3 regions of the Bacterioplanoides pacificum genome follow, and region 3 is predicted to be linked to each of the others. Evidence: predicted binding sites of a transcription regulator. Region 3 holds the regulator's gene; each other region holds the start of a gene.

Region 1 (5,498 bases), on a different contig from region 3:
ACGTCAGGATGGCGATATTAAGCGGGAAAAACGGGTGTTTAGTGGCATCGCTCATGATGATTTCTCAGGTTGATTGCTGATTAATGTCTGCCACTGTGCCGGGGTATTAATATTGATCAGTGTGTCCGGCTGCGGGCAATCAATGGCGCGGGCTTCGCAGAACTGCAGCAGGGCGCTGACCGAACGTTTGCCCCGCGGGTGAGTGTGGTGATCCAGGTAGCGGATTAATTCCGGTGTTTTGTGTAATACGCAGGGTAACGCGCTGTTGCGGTAATACGCCGGTTGTTGTTGCGCCGCCGTCAGCAGGGTATGCAGGGTAGCCGTGGTCAGTAACGGCATATCCACCGCAATCACCAGCACCCACTGATGACGGCACTGAGGCAACAGCGACTGCAGGCCGGACAGTGGCCCGAAGCCGGGTTTGACATCGGTAACCCCAAACTGCGGGTGACTTAACAGAATGTCATCACAGCCGGTTTGCCGCAGAACGTTTTGCTGGTGTTGCCACAGCGGAATTCCCTGCCAGCACAGCAGGGCTTTATCCCGTCCCATCCGGCTGGACTGGCCTCCGGCCAGAATAATGGCGCTGAAGGGAGGTATGGCCATATCAGCCTCCTATCATGGCCAGGTGACGAGTCTGGCCGCTGTTTTGCTGATGCAGAAAATGACTTTCTTTTTTCCCCACAATCGCCTGTTGCAGAAAATCTTCCACTGCACGGCTGTCGTCGGATTGTAATAAATGGCGGAACGACTGATGTTGTTCGGCAAATAAACATAAAAATAATTCTGCCTGACTGGATACCCGTAAACGGTTACAGCTGCTGCAGAAATCTTTGCTGTACGGCATGATTAAACCAATTCGTCCGGCATAGTCCGGGTGAGCATACTCCAGCGCCGGACCGTCGGTATCCGAGCGTGGTTGCAGCTGCCAGCCATCGGCTAATAATTGTTGGCGGATACTATCGCCACTGAGGTGTTGTTGCTGATAAAACCGGGTGTTGTCGTTGGTACGCATTAACTCAATAAATCGCAGCGACAGCGGCCGGTCGCGGATAAAACGCAAAAAGGCCGGCAGCGACTGACCGTTATGCTGACGCAGTAACACGCTGTTGAGTTTTATTTTATGAAAATTCATCGTCAGTGCCTGATCGATACCGCTGAGAATATCGTGCAGCCGGTCGGCACCGGTAATACGGGAAAAAATTGCCGGGTCGAGACTGTCGACACTGATATTCAGCGCATCCAGCCCGGCCTGTTGCCAGCCGGATAATGATTTTTTCAGGTTATAGCCATTGCTTGTCAGGGCGACCTGTTCAATTCCCGGGGTGGTTTTACACAATGCAATAATGTCACATAAATCACGCCGTAACGCTGGCTCACCGCCGGTCAGGCGAACTTTGCGGGTGCCCTGGCGGGCAAACGCGGTGACCAGCCGGCGGATTTCACCGAGGGTTAAATCATCCGCACCCAGGTCACAGTCGTTGCCATCGGGTAAACAATAATTGCAGCGGAAATTACAGCGTTCGGTCAGTGATAAACGCAGATAGGTAAAATGCCGGGCAAAGCGGTCGGTTAACATAAAACACCTTTCCAAACGTGGGAGGAGGCAGGGTTTCCCCGGCTTCCCGGTGGCAGAATTGCCACGGCTGATGCGCCATAACCGTTAATCACAACTGTTAAAAACAGCCACCGTTAAAAATCCCGGTTAAATACAAAACGGCATTAGGCACACCCGCTCGGCGTCAGCAAAATATAACGGCTGAAGCGTAGCCCGGGTATTGGCTTCCTGGGATAGCTGTATGCCTCTTTGTGGGTAGTCGGGCCTCCCCTGTGGCTGATTATTGCAACGCCTCAGCTCAGTCATTTTTATCGTCCGCTGACGTCAGGCGCTGATTATCCGCCGCATGGCGGGTTTAACCGGGAATACCTATTAATAGACAAGTGCGGCCAGTGCTGTCAGTCCTTGCTCTGTGGCAATTGACTTTACTTTACCGAATATTAGTATGAACCCATATTTGGCTTGACTGGTTTATGAAAATGAACAATAAAAAATCGACAATTTTGTTGGTAGATGACCACCCGTTATTGCGCAAAGGTCTGAAACAATTACTCGCCTTTGAAGAGGACCTGGAGGTTATTGCAGAAGCCAAAAGTGGTGTGGAAGCAATCGATCTGGCTGCTGATAATGAGCCGGACCTGATTATTCTGGATCTGCATATGCAGGGTATGGATGGTCTGCAGACACTTACCCGGTTACGCGACCGTGGTGTCAGTTCGCGGATTGTTATGCTGACGGTATCTGATGCGGATGATGATGTGCTGGCTGCCATCAGCCAGGGAGCGGATGGTTATTTATTAAAAGATACCGATCCGGATGTTTTACTGGAACAGATTAAACAAGCGGTGGATGGCAAAATGGTGCTCAGTGAAGCCGTGACTGAGGTGCTGGCTACCGCGATCCGCCGCCCGGCTGTCCGCCCGGCATCGGAGCTGGATGCACTGACGGTACGGGAGGTGGAAATTCTGGAATGCATCGCCAAAGGTATGAGTAATAAAGTGATTGCCCGGGAACTGGATATTTCCGATGGTACCGTCAAAGTACATGTTAAACATTTACTGAAAAAACTCGGCTTACGGTCGCGTGTCGAAGCGGCGGTTTGGATGGTTAATCAGCAGGCCGAAGGCAAGGCGTAACCTTGGCCAGATGTAACTTGGGCCAGATGTAACTTTGGCCCGACGCCGATTGCCAGCGGCGGCCGGCGTGTTATTTCAGCCCGAGTTTCTGTGCCAGTTTATGCAGATTGCTGGGGTCCATTCCCAGTTGGCGGGCGGTTTTACTCCAGCTGCCCTGCTGGCGCTGCAGTTCCTGCAGTACCAGATTTTTCTGAAACTGTTTGACCGCATCTTTCATCACCATTCCCTGTACCTCTGACCAGATTCCGGCCGTTGTTGTATCGTCAGTCATTAATGCTGCCGGATTGCTCAGCGGTAAATCGAGATCCAGTAACTGACAATTGAGCGTCACAATATCGTGCTGTTGGGCACCGCGGCTGAGTGCTTTAATTGCTGCCCGGCTGATGACGTGTTCCAGCTCGCGGATATTTCCCGGCCAGCTGTATTGTTGTAACGCCGCTTCGGCATCGGCCGACAAGCGCAGGCTGCGCAGCCCCAGCCGGGTGCGGTTGAGTTCGAGGAAATGACCGGCCAGTGGTGCAATATCCTGAGGCCGCTCGCGCAATGGCGGAATCGGAATCGGATAGACAGATAAGCGATGGTATAAATCGGCGCGGAAGGCACCCTCGGTAATCTGCTGTTTCAGCGAGCGGTTGGTTGCCGCTAATAAACGTACATCCACATGGCGGGTTTTATCACTGCCGAGGCGCTGAATTTCACCGTTCTGTAACACCCGTAACAGCTTGGCCTGAACCGGCAGCGGTAACTCACCCACTTCATCAAGAAACAGTGTGCCTTTGTCGGCACTTTCGAAGCGTCCGGCACGATCGCTGGTGGCGCCGGAAAACGCGCCTTTGACATGACCAAACAATTCACTTTCTGCCAGTTGTTCCGGTAATGCCGCGCAGTTGATATAAATCATCGGCTGGCTGGCACGGGCACTATGGCGATGGGTGTAACTGGCAAAGACTTCTTTGCCGACGCCGGTTTCGCCCAGTAATAACACCGGTAAATCCGAACCGGCGACCACTTCCAGCTCTTTTTTGATCTGCCGGATGGCCGGGCTGTTACCAATGATGTCCTGGTCGGCATCGCTGGTGCCGGCGAGGGTAGTGGGATGGGTCAGATGGGTGCGTCGCAGGGCACGTATTTCTTTTTCCATCATGCTGATATGGATGGCCGTTTCCAGCACCGGGCGGTAGCTGTCCAGCTTTTCCAGGCGTTGCTGATCGAAGGTGCCGGGTGTCAGCGAGTCCAGTGTTATGGCACCCCAGCGTTCACCGTTAAGCCACAGGCAACTGCCCATACAGTCGTGTACCGCTAAGGCCGTGCCGGGGTGGCTTTCCAGTAAACCGTCGTAAGGGTCGGGCAGCGGACTGTCGGGCGGAAAACGCATCGCGTTCTGGGTGGTCATCAGGGCGGACAGCCGCGGGTGCTGTGCCAGACTGAATTTGCGGCCGTGGGCTTCGGCAACCAGCCCGGAAACCGCCACCGGGCGTAAAAACTCGCCCTGTAGCTGCAATAACACCACAGCACCACAATCAAACCGCTCATGGATACGTTTGACCATATCATCCAGACGTTCACCGGTTGGTACATCGCGGATTAATTCAGACAACAATTGATATTCGGGCATGTGATATTCCATAACACGGTGAAAATTACCAGAAAGTAAATTCTACAATCAAAACCCGGGTTATTTGTACCCGTTATGGTTTGACGCGGCGCAATAACCGGGCTTGTTGGCTGGCCTGTATCTTGCTCCTGTATCTCGCTGATGTGTTGTTTTAAAACCTATCTGTGTATTTGTCAGGAGAGTTTATGGAAATTCTGGATCGTCGTCTGAGCGATATTGTTACTACGATTCCCGGTGCCCCGGCGTTATTACGTCAGCTGGATATTGATTTCTGCAGCGAAGGTCAGCTGAGTTTATCGCAGGTGGTGAGTAGCAAGGACCTGGACGCCGAGCAGCTGGTTGAGGCGCTGAAACAACTGCAGAGCAGCGAACAGGATTCGCCGGTAAACTGGACAGAGCAACCACGTACCCGGCTGATCAGTCATATTCTTGAGCGTTATCACGCCCGCCACCGTGAGCAGCTGCCGGCGTTAATGTTTCTGGCGGCTAAAGTCGAGCGGGTGCATGCCCGTGCTGCCGGTTGTCCGCAGGGATTAACCGAGCTGTTGCGTGATATCAGTCATGAGCTGGAAAGCCATATGATGAAAGAGGAGCAGATCCTGTTTCCGATGCTGGCTGGTGGTATTTACCCTAACGGGCCGATTAATGTGATGCAGGATGAACATATCGAACACCTGCAAATGATTAACCGTTTATTCAGTCTGACCAATAATATGAAAGCTCCGGCGGGCGCCTGCAACAGCTGGCGCACCCTGTATCAGAATCTGGAAGAATTTGCCGATGACCTGATGCAACATATAACGCTGGAAAATTATTTTTTATTTATCCCGGAAGAAATTTCCGAAAACACCAGCTGCTGTGGCAGTTGCCAGTAAATAACGGCAATAAACAAGGATTCAGGCGGCCCGGTAAAACATCCCCCGGCCGTTCTGGATTCACAGCTTTGTTGCACCACCGTCACTTCCGACAACCATAAAAGCACAGTCATAAAATCACAGCCACAAAACCACGGCCAGCAAACCGATGCTGCTCATAACCAGGGTATAGGGCAGGGCCATGATGACCATACGGCCATACGACAGGCGTACCAGTGGCGCAATAGCAGACGTTAATAAAAACAAAAAAGCCGCCTGACCATTCGGGGTGGCGACGCTGGGCAGGTTCGTGCCGGTATTGATGGCAATGGCCA
Region 2 (5,498 bases), on a different contig from region 3:
TCGATTACCATTACTCTTTGCCGGTGAAAGGGCAGTTTCGCTATCGCGATGGCAGCGAGCTGGCGCTGGCTAACCGGTACACCCGGGTAAATCAGCCGGAGTTTGAATTTCCCGTCTGGCCGGAAGCTTTATCAGCTAGCCGCCAGTGGGACTTTCGTTTGCCCGGCGTAACGCAGTCTCAGGCCGAAAGTCGCCTGGGCAGTCCTTTGCGTCAGCCGGCGTTAACCGATGGCCCGTGGCAGATGCCGGCCGGCCGTTATTTTGCCGGACCCGCAGGGCAGGCAGCGGCATACTTTTACAATGATCAATATTCCTTGGCACTGATTGCCGAGCGTGCGTTGCCGTTATCGTCCGTCGGACGGCCACTGACGTTGTCTTCCGGAGTTAAAGCTCAGTTGTTACAGGCGCCGTTACTGACGCTGGTTGAGTTTGTACAGGATGGCGTGAATTATCGTTTATTGTCTGATATTCACCCGGAGGTGTTACTGGCTGCGGCCGGAAAAATGACGCAATAACGCGTTTTTTCTGTTTTTTCGGGCGTCATTCTCTATTATTCAGAGAGCTGTACTGTCTGCTGTCTGAGGTTTCATGTCTTCTGCGTTACCCAATATCATTGGTTTGTCCGGTGTCGCGCCGGATGAAAAACCGCGTGCCGTCCGGTTAGGGAAAATGCTCGAATGGCCGATGATTATCATCGCCATGTGGATTGTGCTTGAGTGGTATCTGGAGTCCCAGGCGGAGCAGGCAATCATGGTCTCCACCTTCACCGACTGGCTGATCTGGAGCTTTTTCCTGTGTGAAACCCTACTGCTCACACTGGCGGTACATAATAAAAAACGTTACCTGATGAATAACTGGGCCAATCTGGTGATCGTGGTGGCGGGGATGCCATTATTGTGGGAAACCCTGCCACACGCCGGTGGTCTGCGGACATTACGTTTACTGGCCATTTTTATTGTGCTGGCCAATACCTCCGGCACCTTCCGTAAAATAATGGGGCGACATAATTTAGGCCCTATGCTGGTGGTCAGTTTTATTATTGTGGTGATAGCCGGAACGTTAATGGCAGTGATTGACCCGAATGTCGACACCCCGTTTGACGGTATCTGGTGGGCCTGGGTGACCGTGACGACTGTCGGTTATGGTGACATCGTACCGGCCAGCACCGCCGGGCGGTTATTTGGTTCACTGCTGATCCTGATGGGGATCGCATTATTTGCCATGCTGACGGCCAGCTTTTCATCCTTTTTTATGCAGCAGGATGAAGAAGCGCTGATCCAGGAGGAAAAGTCCAATACCGAACGGTTGAGTGAAATCACACAACGGATGGAAGCACTGGAAGATAAGCTCGACCGGCTGCTGGATATTGCCGCAGCGGTGGAACAACGTCGCCAGGACGAAACGCCACCGCCGGATGAGCGCTGATCAGTTCTGTTCTTCCTGCTGCTCTGCACACAGAATACATAACTCGGCATACGGCACAGCGGCCAGGCGCAGCTCATCAATGTCGCCGCCACACTGCTGGCATTCTCCGTATTCGCCGTCTTCCAGGCGTTGCAGTGCTTTGTTAATCAGATCAATTTCATGGCGAGACTCAGCCCCGATGGCCGTTAAAACATCGTCGTTTTCTCGTTCCACTGCCTGTTCGGCAAAATCGGCAGATAACGGGGCATCACGATGACTGGCGTCGCGCTCTACCTTATCGGCACGTTGCTGCAATAACGCTTTGCGGGCGGCTAACTCGGCTTTGATGGCTTCGGTATTCATCTTCTGCTCCCTGATATTATTTTTACCATCAGCTTAGTTTAGCGCGATTTAAACCCCCTTGACCTGCATCAGTGAGCGGCAAAATAAAAACTTCTAGTCTTTTCAGTCTGTTAGTTGGGCCGAACTGTAAAGCAGCAAAGGAGCGGCGTATGTCTGAAAGTCTGCTGATGACCGACCGATCCGGCAGCGTTATCCCTGACGCCGCCGGTGATCCCGGGTTGCAGATATGCGGGTGTCAGTCGTGTGGCAATAAATCCAGTGCCAGCTTAAGAAAGTCCTGCGAGGTCACAATACCCAGCAGCTGCTGATGTTTATCGGTTACCAGCAGACAGCCTTGTTTCATGCTGTGTAACATCTCTCCGGCTTCACGCAGGCTGGTGTCCTGCCGGACGGTGGTCAGGGTGGTTTTCATACAGTCGGCCAGTTTAGTCTGAGCCAGATAGGTCCCCAGCTGGTGGGCGCCGAATTTATCGGTGATGCGGAACGCTTCACTGAGAAATTCCTTCTGCGTGATCAGGCCCTGCAACACCTGATCGGCATCCACCACCGGAATATGGCGCACCTGACGTTCGGCCATCAGGCCTTCAGCCTGTTTCAGATCCGAATCCGGCGACAAGGTAATGAGGTTACGCACCATAATATCGGCAACCCGTTTCATAACAGCTCCTGGCTCAGTTGATAAACAGCTTCTTTCAGTAAAGCAGGAATTCCCCTGAGTGCTATGCTGAGGAATGATGAAAAACCGGCCGGAAGCCTATTTATGAGCATCAATAACCATATCCGTAATTATTATGAACAACTGGTGGCAGAAGAAATTCTGCGCTGCCTGCCCGGCAATCAGGACAGCGGCTACCTGGCTGATATTGCCTGTGTGGCCCTGAATCATTTACCGCCACGTTATATCCGCTACGAAGTGGACATGGCGTTTTATATGTCGCCGGATGAATTGCATGAAATTAACCGCCGGGTCAAAGCGGCGGTGGAAGAGGCGATTGAATTTATTGCCGCTCACCGCCGGGAAGACAACGAATAACGGCCCAATCTTTACAAAACGTAAAGAAGTCGACAGGGAGCTTGATTGAAACAGAGTGGTTGCAGACACTGTGGCTCTGTTTTTGGGGGACGTATGAATATTCTGCTGGTTGATGATGATCTCGAATTATGTGCGTTGCTGAAACGTTATCTGGAGCGTGAGTTATTCCGGGTGACGCTGGCGCACGACGCAAACGATGGCCTGGAGCAGGCGTTAACCGGTAAATATCAGGCGGTGATTCTGGATGTGATGTTACCCGGAGGGAATGGTGTCGAAATATTGCGTGCCATTCGTCAGCGTTCCGATCTGCCGGTATTAATGTTAACCGCCAAAGGCGATGAGATGGATCGTATCGAAGGGCTGGAAATCGGCGCTGATGATTATATGCCGAAACCTGCCAATCCACGTGAGCTGGCCGCCCGGTTACGCTCAGTGTTACGTCGCAATCGCAGTGCTGAAGTCGCCGATGTCACGATCAGTCTGGATGAATTACACATCGACCTGGATCAGCATCTGGTACGTCGCCACAACGAAACCCTCGACCTGACCGCGACCGAATTTAATATTCTCACTGTACTCGCCCGTGAAGCCGGTAAAGTGGTGGAAAAAAACCGCCTGGCGGAGCAGTCAATGCAGCGTTCGTTAACCCTGTACGATCGCAGCCTGGATATGCACCTGAGTAATCTGCGCAAAAAACTGGGCCCCAATCGCCACGGTGAGCAACGCATAAAAACCGTACGTGGCATCGGTTATATGTATACTCCGGAAGAAACGGAAACGGTTGCCTGAGCCACACACAGCATGCGCGGCATTTTTGTCAAAATTTATCTCGCCTTTTTATTTACCAGTCTGGTCGCGGTGGTGATGACGTTATTGCTGGCGTCTTATTATCGTGAGTGGTCGAATGAATCGGTCAATCTGATTGCCCCTACCGGCGGTTACATTTCGGCCGCAGAGTTAATTCTGCAGCGGGGGGGCGAACCCTTATTAATTGAATGGCTGCTGACCTTTGAACGTCATCCCAGTGTTAACGCCTATGTGTTTGACAGCAGTGGCATCAGCTTGCTGGCCGGTGTGCCGGAAGTGGTGCGGAATTATGCCTTGTCGTCGGAATCCTACGATGCCCTGATTAACCCGCTGGGGCGATCGGAAATTATCGTTAAAGCTCCGATCAGCAGCTATGACGGCCGTTTTTATTTATTAGTGGTGGAATTTATCCATCCGCTGAGTGTGTTTAATCTGCCTGAATATCTGGCCTGGGGATTTGCCGCGTCACTGGCGTTGTTTGCGCTGCTGGGGTTCTTATTGTCGGGCTATTTTACCCAGCCGTTACGGCGGATGCAGCGCAGTGTGCGGGCGATGGGACTGGGAGACTGGTCGGTGCGGATTCCGGCGTATCTGCAGCGCCGTGGCGATGAATTCGGCGAGCTTAGCCGCGAATTTAATCAGATGGCGGGCAAGCTGGAGCGTTCATTACAGGATCAGAAACAGCTGGTGCGTGATGTCTCACATGAACTGCGTTCGCCGCTGGCGCGGCTGCGGGTGGCGCTGGAACTGGCGCGCCTGGATTCGCTGGCGGAACAGCAGGAATTCCTCGACCGCATTGAGCTGGAAACCCAGCGGCTGGATGAACTGATTGGTGATTTATTGGGCATGGCCCGGCTTGAAGTTGAGCAGGACAAACGCCTGTGGCAGACGGTCGATAGCGAACAGCTGCTGCGCGATATCATTGCCGATGCCCGGTTTGAACGACCGGATGGCGATATTCGCTTATATGCCCAGGCGCAACATTGTGAGTTATTCGCCGACCCGACGCTGCTGGCAGCTGCGCTGGAAAATATTATCCGCAATGCGTTATTACATACCCGGCCAGGGACATCTGTGGATATCCATCTGCAGAACCGCCAGAACTGCCTGCATATTAATATTCGTGACCATGGTCCGGGGGTGGCAGACGCGCAGCTGGCGGACTTATTGCGACCGTTTGTGCGCCACGAAGATGCGCGTCAGCGCAGTACTGAATCGCTGCAGCAGGGCCACCGTGGTTATGGCCTGGGGCTGGCGATTGCCGATAAGGTAGTGCGTGCCCACGAAGGCAGCCTGACACTCAGCAACCATCCTCAGGGCGGCTTGCAGGCGGATATCTGTTTACCACTGACAAACTGACGCACGCTGTAGTGGCCGGGAGGAGCTGGCGGTTGACGGAAGTGGCGGTTGACGGAAGTGGTGGTTGATAAAATTGCCCGGCGTCAGGCTTTCGGGCGACATTTTTGCTATGATGCCCGGCAATTTTCCCGTTTAGTTTGGAATCGTATGTCTGAGTTAAAAAACGATCGCTTTCTGAAGGCGCTGATGCGTCAGCCGGTAGACCGTACCCCAATCTGGATGATGCGTCAGGCAGGCCGTTACCTGCCGGAATATAAAGCGACCCGTGCCCAGGCCGGTGACTTTATGTCGTTGTGCAAAAACCATGAGCTGGCGTGTGAAGTAACGATCCAGCCGCTGGAACGGTTTCCGCTGGATGCGGCCATTCTGTTTTCCGACATCTTAACCATTCCCGATGCGATGGGGCTGGGGCTGTATTTTGAAACCGGCGAAGGGCCACGTTTCAAAAAAATCATCCGCACTGAAGCGGACGTTAACAGCCTCAGTGTGGTGAATACCAGGGCTGATCTGGATTACGTATTAAAAGCCGTTA
Region 3 (5,498 bases):
GAAATTAATGCTTCTGTCGTTCCGGATCGGTTTCTTCGATCAGCTGGCGTAAAAAAGCAGGCAGGTGCGGGCTGAGCTGATTTAACCGTGTGGACGTGTGCTTAAAGCGTCGGCGTAACACAATCAGCCAGCGCCGGACGGCGGGGACTACACTGACCAGAATCGACAGCCCAATCAGAATGCTCAGCAGGCCAAATGGGATAGGCAATGGTGTGATCAGAATGCCGAGCAGCAACAGCAGTATACCCACAGTCAGTTTTGCACTACGCTTGATCATTCTTTGAAATTCACCGGCAAAATGCAGCATCCTGGCACGCCGTTATTGCGATTAAGTGACGCTGCCGGCCTGTTATTATTATCAGAAGACACATGACTGACCCTGTTAAAAAACCATTGCCTAAGCGTAGCCTGCTGATCACCCCGGAAGGGGAGCAACAGCTGCAACAGGAACATGACTATTTATGGCGTGAAGAACGTCCGCGTGTAACACAGCAGGTTTCTGATGCAGCCAAGCTGGGTGACCGCTCGGAAAATGCCGAATACATTTACGGTAAAAAGCGATTACGCCAGATTGATAGCCGGTTGCGCTTTTTGCGTAAACGGCTGGAAGCTCTGACCGTGATTGACCGTAAGCCTGCCAATCTGGAAAAGGTGTATTTTGGCGCCTGGATTGAACTGGAAGACGATGATGAACAGTTATACCGTTATCGTATCGTCGGTGAGGATGAAATTGACCTGAAGCGTGGCTATATCAGCGTGGATGCTCCGCTGGCACGTGGCCTGATGGGTAAAACACTGGACGAAGAGGTTGAGGTACGCCTGCCAAAAGGGCTTGAAAGTTATTACATCGTTGCCGTTCATTATGATAAGCCTGACTGGGACAGCGGTCAGCCGGCAGGGCATCGTTGGGCAGATAATCACTGAGCGGCTTTAATGCTAACCAACCGTACGAAATATTAATCAGCTGCTAGTCTTACCTTCAGGAGGACGGTATGACAAAACAGCCGATGGTTTTTCTTTCGTGGTTACGGGCACTGCTGCTGTGCAGTACTGGCCTGGCTGGCTGGCCGCTTATGGCGGCTGAACAGCCAGCGGTCAGTCATGAAGCGTTGCTGGAACAGGTGTATAAAATGCCCGCCTGGGTCGACCAGGTGACCCGTGTATGTCCCTGGCAGTCGAATGAGGGACAGGGCTATGTACGGGTCGTGCGGACGGAACAGGGTGGCCGTCACCAGCTGTTTTTTCAGTGGATTCGTAAAGGCATGGCGGGCACACCAACGCAGGCGATTTCTACCGTGCAGGTTGAGGAACTGGCAGGTGAACTGGCCGTAAAAGTCGAATTGCCCAGAGCACAGTTACACGAGCAACATTGCCAGTTAAAAGCCCGGGCAGAAAACCTCACCAGTGAACGACGCTACATGTTGACCTTTTATTTAATCCGGCCAGGAGAATATAAGTTATCACTGGCCGGGTTATACAGTGTTGGCCCGGAATAATGCGTCGTTAGTCGACGTGTACCACATCCAGCAGGGTCTGGCGTATGCCCAGATGACTGCCTTGTTGTTTTTGCTCCAGATTGACAAAATCAAACAACGCTCCGTCGGCCAGTTGTGACGGTGCAACATTGCTGATCGCGGCAAAAATGTTTTCGCTGCGGCCAGGTTGTTCTTTATCCCAGGCGGCCAGCATCTGTTTAATGTTCTGGCGCTGCAGATTTTCCTGTGAACCACATAAATTACACGGAATAATCGGAAATTCTTTGGCTGTGGCAAAGGCTTCGATGTCTTTTTCTTTGCAATACGCCAGTGGCCGGATTAATACGTGTTTCTGGTCATCGCTCAGCAGCTTAGGCGGCATCGCTTTTAATTTACCGCCATGAAACATATTGAGGAACAGGGTTTCGATGATGTCGTCGCGGTGGTGGCCGAGGGCAATTTTGTTGGCACCAATTTTTTCGGCAAACCCATACAGGGTGCCACGCCGCAGGCGGGAGCATAAACCACAGGTGGTTTTACCTTCCGGGATGACCTCTTTTACCACGCTGTAGGTGTCTTTTTCGACGATGTGATACGGCACTCCCAGCTGTTCCAGATAGGCAGGCAGGATATGTTCAGGGAAACCGGGCTGTTTCTGGTCCATATTCACGGCGACCAGCTCAAACTTAACCGGAGCGCTTTTTTGCAGACTCATCAGGATGTCGAGCATGGTATAGGAGTCTTTACCACCCGACAGGCAGACCATGATTTTATCGCCATCCTGAATCATGTTGTAATCTTCGATGGCTTTGCCGACGTTACGGCGCAGGCGTTTCTGTAACTTATTAAAGTTGGTTTTCTGCTTGCGTTCCTGATCGCTGACAACCGGGCTGGCCGGTTCGTTGGCTTGGCGTGGGTCAAAAGTGGCAACGTCTTGCATGGCCGGAAACTGCTCCTGAAGGAAATGCGGGCCCGCAGGCCGGAGTTAAGCAGGGCTTTATAACAAAAAGCCAGGGTTCAGGGAACCTTCGCAAGCCGCCGGATTACATCTGGCGGGCATTGTCAGGCGACCCGGTTAACGCCTTCCACCAACAGCTGGTAGTTATTAATAAAGTGTTCGCAGCTGGCGCCCCTGCGCGGGTGATAAAAACGCTTCCATAACCGCGCCAGCAGTTCCCGGGTGCAGATTCCCATAGCGTTATACCTCGTAACGGTACCGAATGCCGTTCATCAGCCGGCTGAGTTCAGTCCCTGTATTGTTACCTTAGAATAGCCTGATTGGACTTGCGTAGTTTTTATTCAAAAAACAGCGCCAGAAAAACCAGTCGTCAAAAATATAACGCAGGTGCTGTGCCAGATAATGGAGAAAGAGGGGAAGAATGCCTTGATTAAACTGACATTTCCCTGAACAGGGAAATGTCAGTGGTACAGCTGTGGTTATTTGCTGTCGCTGTGACCACAGTCGTCGTCAGAAACCAGCCCGGCCAGCTGATTGAGGGTATCGATATCCTGCAGAATAATTTCTTTGCCCTGGGTTTCGATCAGGCCGTTTTTCTGGAAGCGGGTAAACACCCTGCTGATGGTTTCGACCGCCAGACCAAGATGATTACTGATATCGACCCGTGACATTGGCAGACGGAAGTGGGTCGCTGAAAAGCCACGGCGGGCATAACGGGTGGAAATATCCATCAGGAACGACGCCACCCGTTCTTCGGCATTCTTTTTACTCAGCAGCAACATCATGTTCTGGTCATGACGGATTTCTGTCCCCATAGTGCGCATCAGCTGTTTACGCAGGTCGGGCAGCTCATCGGCCAGTTCATCCAGCTGGGTCAGCGGAATTTCACACACGGTCGTGGTTTCCAGTGCTTTCGCTGACAGCGGATAAAAGTCATTGTTGTAACCCGCCAGGCCGACCAGTTCACTGGCCAGGTGGAATCCGGTGATCTGTTCTTCGCCGTTTGATGCCAGGGTGTAGGTTTTTAACGCACCGGTACGCACCGCAAATACTGACTGAAAGGGTTCGCCCTGCTGAAATAATAACTGACCTTTCTGGATCGGCCGGCCACGACGAATAATGTCGTCCAGGCGTTCCATGTCGTTATCGTTCAGCGACAGAGGCAAACACAGTGCATTCAGGGAGCAGGTCTGACAATGCGGCTGAGTGCCACGCAGTGGCGAAGGAGCGGTAGATGATTTCATACTAATATCCGGTGTGAGTACCCGGTGCGTTAACGCCAGGTCATTCGAAAACTGGCTCTATACTCCTAGTGACTGATGGATCTGTCAAGGACTGGTAACCACACCGAAGTAACTGTCCATAAGCCGTAGCCAATCAACAGCAGACCGGCCAGTTGCCGGGTGAGCTGATGGTTGAGCCAACGGCTCAGGGTGGCGGCGGCCAAACCTCCGGCCAGTAACGCGGGCAGAGTGCCGAGGCCAAAGGTCGCCATGGTTAAGGCGCCCAATAACGGGTCACCATTAGCGGCAACCCAGCTCAGGGTGCTGTAAATCAGACCACAGGGTAACCATCCCCATAACATACCGAGTCCAAAGCGTGCCGTCAGAGACGACTGCTGCAACAAACGTCCGGTCTGCGGTTGTAAAAAACGCCACAGATATTGCCCCAGCCGTTCGATACGGGTCAGCCAGCTGGCCCAGCGGGCGACGTAAAGTCCCATCAGTATCAGCATCACCCCCGCCAGTGAGCGTAATAGCAGCATCAGGCTGTCATGCAGTTGTTGCAGCCATAAGCCGGCAGCACCGACCAGTAAACCGGCAACGGCATAGGAGCTGATACGGCCACCATTAAACGCCAGCAGTGATGCCAGGCGGCGCTCTGGTAAGCTGCTGTTGCCGGTAGCGGCGGCGATGCCACCGCACATCACCAGGCAATGGCTGGCACCAAACAGACCAATCAGCAGGGCGGTCAGCAGTGATAACGGTTCATTCATAGTCGCAGGGGCGCTTAACAGCGTGGTTGTGTGTCATCGGTCGCCTGATCCGGCGCTTGTGGTTTTTCCGGTTCGTCATCGTCAAACAGGATCTTATGGGCCGGGGATTCCATATCATCGAACTGGCCACTGCGGACCGCCCAGAAAAAAATACCGATGGCGATGGCCAGTAACAGCAACGACAACGGAACCAGAACGTAAATAATATCCATGGATCAGGTCTCTTTAGCCAGGCGTCCGATACGGTTCAGGCGCAGGGCGTTAGTAACGACAATCAGCGAGCTGAGCGACATACCAATGGCGGCGGCCCAGGGAGGAACCAGACCGGCAGCTGCGATGGGCAAAGCGACCAGATTATACAGTAATGCCCAACCGATGTTCTGACGAATAATGCGACGCGTTGCCGCAGCACCGTCGATGGCGGCCAGCAGCACTTCCAGCCGGCCATTGGTGAGGACGGTATCGGCATTGGTTTTGGCCAGATCGGTGGCTTCATTCACCGCCAGGGAGACATCCGCTCCGGCCAGCACCGGCACATCGTTAATGCCGTCACCGGCCATCAGAATCCTTTCGCCTTGTTGTTGCCAGCTGACCACCTGTTGTAACTTCTGCTCCGGGCTGACCCCACAGGACAGTTCATCAATGCCCAGCTGTTGCGCAATACGTTGCCCGGAATGGCTTGGATCACCGGTCAGCAGTGCGGTTTTAATGCCGCGTTGCTGCAGTCCGGATACCAGCTTGGTGGCGGCTTTGCGTAATGAGTCATTCACCTGAATCCAGCCCAGCGGAGCGTGTTCGCTGGCCAGTAACAGCCACTGGCCACCATCGTCGCCGGGCGGTTGCAGGGGGGCTGGCCAGGCAAAGCCAGGATGACCGAGCTTCAGTAACTGACCGTCAATCCGGCCCTGAATGCCCTGGGCCGGAATTTGTTCAATATCGCTGGCGGCTTTTGCGCTAATGTGCTGAAACGCCTTGGCAATCGGATGACTGGCGTGTTGCTCCAGTCCGGCGGCCAGTTGCAGCAGGTGACTTTCGTCGTCACCCTGCAGCGGAATCACCTGTGACAGCG

The links. Region 3 encodes FNR, which switches genes on or off when oxygen is low (the NO sensors DNR and NnrR bind a similar motif). Its sites were predicted from a motif close to TTGATNTANATCAA; they were not measured.
Region 1: a site for FNR is predicted at 1,964-1,977, ahead of narL (two-component system response regulator NarL). Genes of this name have one in related genera too.
Region 2: a site for FNR is predicted at 1,826-1,839, ahead of ACFOMG_RS16745 (TraR/DksA family transcriptional regulator). Genes of this name have one in related genera too.

The regions. Positions count from the first base shown of each region.
Region 1 covers NZ_JBHRYB010000014.1:142,645-148,142, forward strand. Annotated here, with positions in the region: gene moaB (molybdenum cofactor biosynthesis protein B) at 1-55, opposite strand, end outside; gene mobA (molybdenum cofactor guanylyltransferase) at 52-606, opposite strand; gene moaA (GTP 3',8-cyclase MoaA) at 608-1,579, opposite strand; molybdenum cofactor riboswitch at 1,568-1,754, opposite strand; gene narL (two-component system response regulator NarL) at 2,038-2,694, shown strand; gene norR (nitric oxide reductase transcriptional regulator NorR) at 2,765-4,309, opposite strand; gene ric (iron-sulfur cluster repair di-iron protein) at 4,495-5,184, shown strand; gene nhaB (sodium/proton antiporter NhaB) at 5,302-5,498, opposite strand, start outside.
Region 2 covers NZ_JBHRYB010000024.1:18,735-24,232, reverse strand. Annotated here, with positions in the region: gene ACFOMG_RS16755 (hypothetical protein) at 1-515, shown strand, start outside; gene ACFOMG_RS16750 (potassium channel family protein) at 589-1,425, shown strand; gene ACFOMG_RS16745 (TraR/DksA family transcriptional regulator) at 1,426-1,767, opposite strand; gene ACFOMG_RS16740 (CBS domain-containing protein) at 2,003-2,425, opposite strand; gene ACFOMG_RS16735 (late competence development ComFB family protein) at 2,528-2,800, shown strand; gene ACFOMG_RS16730 (response regulator transcription factor) at 2,894-3,589, shown strand; gene ACFOMG_RS16725 (ATP-binding protein) at 3,602-4,966, shown strand; gene hemE (uroporphyrinogen decarboxylase) at 5,114-5,498, shown strand, end outside.
Region 3 covers NZ_JBHRYB010000005.1:376,145-381,642, forward strand. Annotated here, with positions in the region: gene ACFOMG_RS06345 (PGPGW domain-containing protein) at 5-277, opposite strand; gene greB (transcription elongation factor GreB) at 370-924, shown strand; gene ACFOMG_RS06355 (hypothetical protein) at 993-1,496, shown strand; gene ttcA (tRNA 2-thiocytidine(32) synthetase TtcA) at 1,504-2,415, opposite strand; gene ACFOMG_RS06365 (hypothetical protein) at 2,538-2,669, opposite strand; gene fnr (fumarate/nitrate reduction transcriptional regulator Fnr) at 2,913-3,677, opposite strand; gene ACFOMG_RS06375 (sulfite exporter TauE/SafE family protein) at 3,743-4,429, opposite strand; gene ccoS (cbb3-type cytochrome oxidase assembly protein CcoS) at 4,444-4,641, opposite strand; gene ACFOMG_RS06385 (heavy metal translocating P-type ATPase) at 4,645-5,498, opposite strand, start outside.